2 regions of the Dehalobacter sp. genome follow, and region 2 is predicted to be linked to the other one. Evidence: predicted binding sites of a transcription regulator. Region 2 holds the regulator's gene; the other holds the start of a gene.
What was found. Region 2 encodes NrdR, which represses ribonucleotide reductase genes. Its sites were predicted from a motif close to CACNANATNTNGTG; they were not measured.
Positions count from the first base shown of each region.

Region 1 (3,423 bases), on a different contig from region 2:
CTCCTGGACTTTATTGACCAGTCTGCGGTTGTTCTCTTTGATTTCGTTGTTCAGTAAACGTATTTCCAGTATATTTTTGATTCGCATCAGAACTTCAGCATAATCGAACGGCTTCCCAATAAAATCTTTGGCGCCGAGCGTCAAGGCTTTCAGTCTGTGCTCCTGATCGTTGTAGGCTGTAATGGCAATGATCGGAAGAAAGTCATCCTCTTTGACTGCATTCAACTGCTCCATTACCTCAAATCCATCAAGGTAAGGCATCCTTAAATCCATTAAAATCAGATCGGGATTATGCTCTCGATATAAGGACAGGGTTTCCCTGGAATCAGTGGTGGACATGATATTGCTGTATCCCGACATTTTTAACAGTTTTTCAAGTAACAAAATATTTACAGAATTATCGTCGACGATCAGTATTCTGGCCCTTGAAATACTATCAGTATTTATCTTCATCCGCCTCCCAATCTTTCACAAATCAACTGCTTATTAATGAGGAAATTTCCGGTCAGCCGGCCACTATATCTTAATATACCTTATTCTTATGGGAAATTCTAGATAAAAAATGTTTATCCTTGGAATCTCTACAAATTTTTTAAAATTTTTGCAGAAAATAAACAAGAACAGATATATTCAATATGATCAGAACAGGGATACCGTATATAAAGGCCTTATGCTTGGTTTTGTGCCGAAAGAAACGCATGGCCAGATAGATCCCCGGAGCACCAAATATCAGTCCTGTAAGAAAGAAACGGCGTTCAGGGACCCGCCGGCCTCCCCGTTTGGCCTTATATTTGTCCCACCCCATAACGGAAAAACCATAAATATTTACAAGGACAATGTATCCCCATATAAGCCAGTTATATTCCATATCTGCAGCCTCCTTGCTCAGTTAAAAACCATTTATGACCAAAATCATACCATGAATGAGACAGGAAAAAAATACGCAGAGAAATGCTTGAAAAGATATTAGGACTAAATAGGACAAAATATAAAGATATAGGACAAAACATAAAGATTAATAGAAAAAATGCTGAGAAGTTTGAAAAATTAGCCAGAATACTTTATACTTTGTTTTGACAATTTGTATTTTTTTAGTTATACTAAGTATTGCTCGTTAATATTTGAGGGATTAGAAGACCTTCTCGACTGCCTCAGGCTCAGGGAAGATGTCGAATCAACTTCCAATGAGGCGGGTAATAAATCTAGGAGGTCATTTATGTATAATGACAAAACACTAAGTTGTAAAGACTGTGGCCGTGAATTCACTTTTTCTGCATCCGAGCAGGAATTCTACGCTGAAAAAGGATTCACGAACGAACCAGGCCGCTGCCCCGAATGCCGTTCAGCAAGAAAAGCACAGAGCAGAAATGGTGGCTATTCGCGCCCTCAACGTGAAATGTTCCCTGCTGTTTGTTCTGCTTGTGGCAAAGAAACCACAGTACCTTTCCAACCTACTGGTGACAAACCTGTTTATTGCCGGGATTGCTACCAACCCCGCTCCAGAAACAACTGGTAATTTAATTGTTATCAGACCCTTCCGGGTATCTTACCCGGGGGGGTTTTTGTTTTGAGAGCCTATTTATTTTTTATGATTAATTTTTCCATTTGACCCCTTGACTACCAGATATAGTATCTGTAAACTTTATATAGTACTACTTGTAGTTTACTAACCGGATTTACAGTCCGAATGAATTTTGGAGGTATAAACGTTGCGTAACAATACGGAAGTTTGGAAAAAGTGGCCCAAAGCCAATCTTTCGCCGAATGCCAGAGTTGTCCTGGAACGGAGATATTTGAAGCAGGAAAATGACCAAAAATGCGAGACGCCGGAAGTGATGTTTTACCGGGTTGCTTCGGTCATTGCCGGCGCTGAAGAAAAGTATGGTAAGAATCCGCAGGAAATTGAAGATTTGACCAAAGAATTTTACACGGTCATGGCTAATTTGGAGTTTATGCCGAATTCGCCGACACTGATGAATGCCGGGCGTGACCTTGGACAGTTAAGTGCCTGCTTTGTTTTGCCGGTCGGGGACAGTATGGAGGATATATTTGATGCACTGAAACATGCAGCAATTATACATAAGTCAGGCGGCGGAACAGGCTTTAACTTTTCCCGGCTGCGCCAGAAGAACAGCATGGTGCGTTCCACTGGAGGGGTTGCTTCCGGTCCGGTTTCGTTTATGAAAGTCTTTAATGCCGCTACGGAGGCTGTCAAACAAGGAGGAACAAGACGCGGCGCCAACATGGGCATTCTTCGGATCGACCACCCGGATATTCTGGAATTTATCAGCTGCAAAGAAGATAACCGAGATATTAACAACTTCAATGTTTCGGTTGCTGTAACGGAATCATTTATGAAAGCTGTGGAAAATGACACGGAATATGACCTGATTGACCCTCATTCTGGAAAGTCGGCAGGTAAGCTCCCCGCCAAACAAGTCTTCGCTAAAATTGTTGACCACGCTTGGCGGAACGGTGAACCAGGCATGATCTTTATTGACCGGATGAACCGCGATAATCCGACGCCGCATATTGGCGTGATTGAGGCTACCAACCCCTGTGGCGAACAACCCTTACTCCCCAATGAAGCATGCAATCTTGGCTCCATTAATTTAAAGCTTATGGCGGCGGAAAAGGACGGAAAGACCGTAATTGACTGGGAGCGTTTAGGCTATGTCACAAGGCTCGCGACCCGTTTTCTTGATGATGTGATTGATATCAACCAATATCCTCTTCCCGTAATCGAAGAAATGGTCAAAGGAAACCGGAAAATTGGCCTGGGTGTTATGGGTTTTGCAGATTTGATGATTCTTCTGCAGACATCCTATATTTCCGAAGAAAGTACAGCCTTCGCCGAAAAGATTATGGAATTCATCCGTACCGAATCCCGTATAGAGTCCCAGCGACTGGCCAAGGAACGCGGTACCTTTCCTAATTATCAGGGTTCCATTTATGACGGCAAGATCGAATTACGCAATGCTACACTGACTACAGTTGCCCCGACAGGGACGATATCGATGATCTGCGGTGCTTCCAGCGGCGTGGAGCCGCTCTTTGCCGTGGCCTATACTAAAACGGTCATGGACGGTACGGCACTGATTGAGGTCAACCCGCTTTTTGAAGATTATGCGCATAAGTATGGCTTTTACTCAAAGGAGCTTATGTCCAAAATTGCCGAACGAGGTAACGTCTTCGGTTTGCCGGAAGTCCCGGAATGGGTACAGAAGGTCTTTGTTACCGCGCAGGAGATCTCTCCTGAATGGCATATCCGAATTCAGGCTGCTTTTCAAAAATATACGGATAATGCGGTTTCCAAAACTATTAATTTTGCAAATACAGCTACCTGCGAAGATGTTGCCGAAGCGTTTCGTTTAGCCTTTGAGCTTGGCTGCAAAGGAATTACGGTCTATCGGGACGGCAGCC
Region 1 is NZ_JAPDHR010000062.1:90,519-93,941, reverse strand. Features, by position in the region: gene OKX56_RS14570 (HD domain-containing phosphohydrolase) at 1-453, opposite strand, end outside; gene OKX56_RS14565 (DUF1294 domain-containing protein) at 593-868, opposite strand; gene OKX56_RS14560 (zinc-ribbon domain containing protein) at 1,217-1,516, shown strand; gene OKX56_RS14555 (vitamin B12-dependent ribonucleotide reductase) at 1,710-3,423, shown strand, end outside.
Region 1: OKX56_RS14555 (vitamin B12-dependent ribonucleotide reductase) is a predicted target of NrdR. The motif match lies at 1,619-1,632, and genes of this name have one in related genera.

Region 2 (3,423 bases):
ATCTCCAGCGTTTTGCGTTTGGTCTGCAGCGAGGACCGGGCGATATTCATGTGGTTATCAATCAGCGTGATGAACTGATCCCAGTTGCCTTTAGCCAGATAGCCGTACAACGGCAGGTTCAGGGTTACAACTCCAATGCTTCCTGTGAGCGGATTGGCTCCGAACAGGCCACCGCCGCGTTTTCTGAGTTCCCTGTTGTCCAGACGCAGACGGCAGCACATACTTCTGGCGTCCTCCGGATTCATATCGGAATTGATAAAATTCGCAAAATACGGGATTCCGTATTTATCGGTCATTTTGAAGATCGCTCTCGATACTTCACTGTTCCAGTCAAAGCCCTTCGTGATGTTGTATGTCGGGATCGGGAAGCTAAAAATATTACCGTCAGCGTCACCTTCGAGCATGACCTCGCAGAACGCCATATTGATGATATCCATCTCAGCTTGATATTCCCGGTACGGCGTATCCAGGAATTTGCCGTCAACGACAGCGGGCTCATCTTTGATGGCCGATTCGGCCGCCCGCACATCGAGCGTAATATTAAAGAATGGAGACTGGAAACCTACCCTGGTCGGGACATTGACATTGAAAATAAATTCCTGAATTCCCTGTTTGACTTGTTTATAATCGAGGTTATCCACTCTGACGAACGGAGCAAGATAGGTATCAAAGCTGGAGAGCGCCTGAGCACCGGCAGCTTCTCCCTGTAAGGTATAAACAAAATTAACGATCTGTCCGAGTGCGGAACGAAAGTGTCTGGCCGGTCTGGAGGTCGTCTTGCCTTCCGCGCCCCTAAAACCTACCAGAAGCAGATCTTTGAGATCCCAGCCGACGCAATATGGAGCAAGGTCTCCCATGTCATGATTATGCAAAGCACCGGAATCGTGCGCTTTGCCGACTTCAGACGGAAGCAGGGACTGCCAGAAAGCATTGGTCGCTTTACTGGTTACAAACCGGTTAAGCCCCTGAACCGAAAATCCCATATTGGAATTCTCTTTGATTTCCCAGGTTCCCAGCCCCAGGTAATCAGAGAATAATTTATTGTTATCGTTTTTGGCGCTTTCCTGATTTCGAATGATTTCATGCTGGAAGCGGTACCGGATATACGCTCTGGCAACATTAGTATTTCCTGTCTGCATCAGGACATCTTCAACTTTATCCTGAATCTGCTCGATTTGGAAGCCTTCATTCTTACTGTAAGCAGCTTCCAATTCCGAGAATACCCTGTCGGTAACAATCTTCGCCCAGTTGGTGACATTGGGGGTCTCGGTAGCAATAAAAGCCTTTTCTACCGCCTTGCAAATCTTTTCCTGATTAAAAATTTCTCTTCTTCCATCCCTTTTCACAACGTACATGGCTTAGTCCTCCTGCTCCCATATATATATATTTGCATGGATATCTTGTCTTTACCGCAAGGATCTCAATTTGGGGGACTGTTTTATTTGCGGCGCTTTACCAGTCCGTTCAACTCTTCCATAAACTTCTGAATATCCTTGAACTGCCTGTAAACAGAAGCAAAGCGAATATATGCAATTTCATCTGCTGCAAACAGTTTTTTCATGACGGCTTCGCCGATTAATTCGCTCGGCACTTCGCGGTCGTTGATATCACGCATTTCTCTTTCGATATCGGTAACCATTGTTTCCAGCTGTTCGGTAGACACGGGGCGTTTCTCACAGGCCTTGTTCAAGCCTGACAGCAGTTTGTGACGGGAAAAGGGCTCTCTTCTGCCATCCTTTTTTACGACAATCAGCTGAAAATCCTCGTAGCGCTCATACGTCGTAAAACGCTTCGTGCAGACATCGCATTCCCGTCTGCGCCGGATAGCCGTACCTTCCTCAATCTGTCTGGAATCCAGCACCTTCGTGTCGTCGCTCTGGCAAAAAGGACAGCGCAATACCCTCATCCTTCCTATATCTTGTATATTTCTTATTTTATCAATACTATATATAGTAAGCAATCGCCTTTTATTGGCGTTTTTATGCATCTAAGGCCTTCTATATGGATTATTTTACGTTTTGCTTGCGATTTTAGTTCTTGGATATTTCATGCAAAACATTACTTAAGTCCCAAATCATTGCAAAATAAATAAATCAAGACAAACACACTTCCGTCAAAAAAACATATCCTTTTATTGTAAATATATTCCATTATAACCATAAGGAGGAATCCCCATGAGTATTGGTCAACCCTCCTATCTTCTGCAAAAAGTTGCACCGATTGTACTGAGGGAACTTCAGCCATACATCGCCGGTAAAGTTGGTCCCCTCGTTGCTGAAAAGATTGGCATGCCCATTGCCAGGAAAGTCGGACTTCCACTTGCTAAAAGAATAGGTATTCCTATGGCCCGTAAGACCGGTACCTTTTTGTTGAACCGGGTCGGCTATCCGCTTATTAACAAAGTCATTTTCAAAGGAAATCCCCCTTCATTCCTCTTGCCCGGAAATCCCCAGGCAAACAGTGGCACAGGAATAAAGACAATGGTGACAGAAACAGGATCAGGACTTGGACCAAGTTCAGGATCAGGAAATGGTACTGGTACTGGAATAAGCACAGGTTCAGGTTCAGGTACAGTTATTAATACAAGTAAAGGTATAAAAAGGACAAAAAGAACAGAAACCGGAATAGAATCTGAAGCAGGTGTACGCGGGAGAAAACAAACCAAAGCAGAAAAAAAGATTGAAAAGCAAAACAGAAAGCGTCAAAAAACACGGAGAGGCTTGTTTAGCTTTGGTAAAAATCTTCAGTCCTTCCCGACTGGAATCCGTCCGCTGAACCAGATTGTCCCCGGGCCGGCCGTTCCTTCTCCTACCCCGGAAACTCCGAGTACCTTTGCCCAACCTGTTGTTCAAAATCCAACTGTCCAAAATCCTTATGAACTATTTGATCAAAATCAGAATTATGCTTCCAGTCTCTTTAACAGAAGAAGGCAAAACCATGGTTTTTGAAAAATCCGAACACAGATAATAAGATTCTATGAAAACTGGTTGACGATACAAAGACGCATGAAATCCCGCCTCAGTCTCGAGACAGGATTTCATGCATCTATTAGCATCTACTACAGAGATCAACGGTTAATATTAAATATTTTAGCTTCGGGATGAGAAAAAACAACAGCGGTAACAGACGCTTCGGGGTCCATCATGAAATTCTCTGTCAGTGTTATTCCAATCTCCTCCGGTTTCAGCAGTCTGAACAGCTTGGCCTGTTCTTCCAGTGCAGGGTAGATCGGGTAGCCCGGAGAAACCCGGATGCCGTTATCAATCCCCCAGATTTTACGCATCTTTTCATGCATGATGTCAGCAAATCCTTCAGCCAGCTCCAGGGCCAGAACCTGAAGAAGAAACGACTTCAGGTATTTGCCCTTGTCCCGGTAATTCTCGGCCTTTTCTCTAATTCCCAGGCCCGTAGTCAGCGCAAACA
Region 2 is NZ_JAPDHR010000047.1:21,819-25,241, reverse strand. Features, by position in the region: gene OKX56_RS12020 (ribonucleoside triphosphate reductase) at 1-1,355, opposite strand, end outside; gene nrdR (transcriptional regulator NrdR) at 1,439-1,897, opposite strand; gene OKX56_RS12010 (hypothetical protein) at 2,175-2,948, shown strand; gene metH (methionine synthase) at 3,068-3,423, opposite strand, start outside.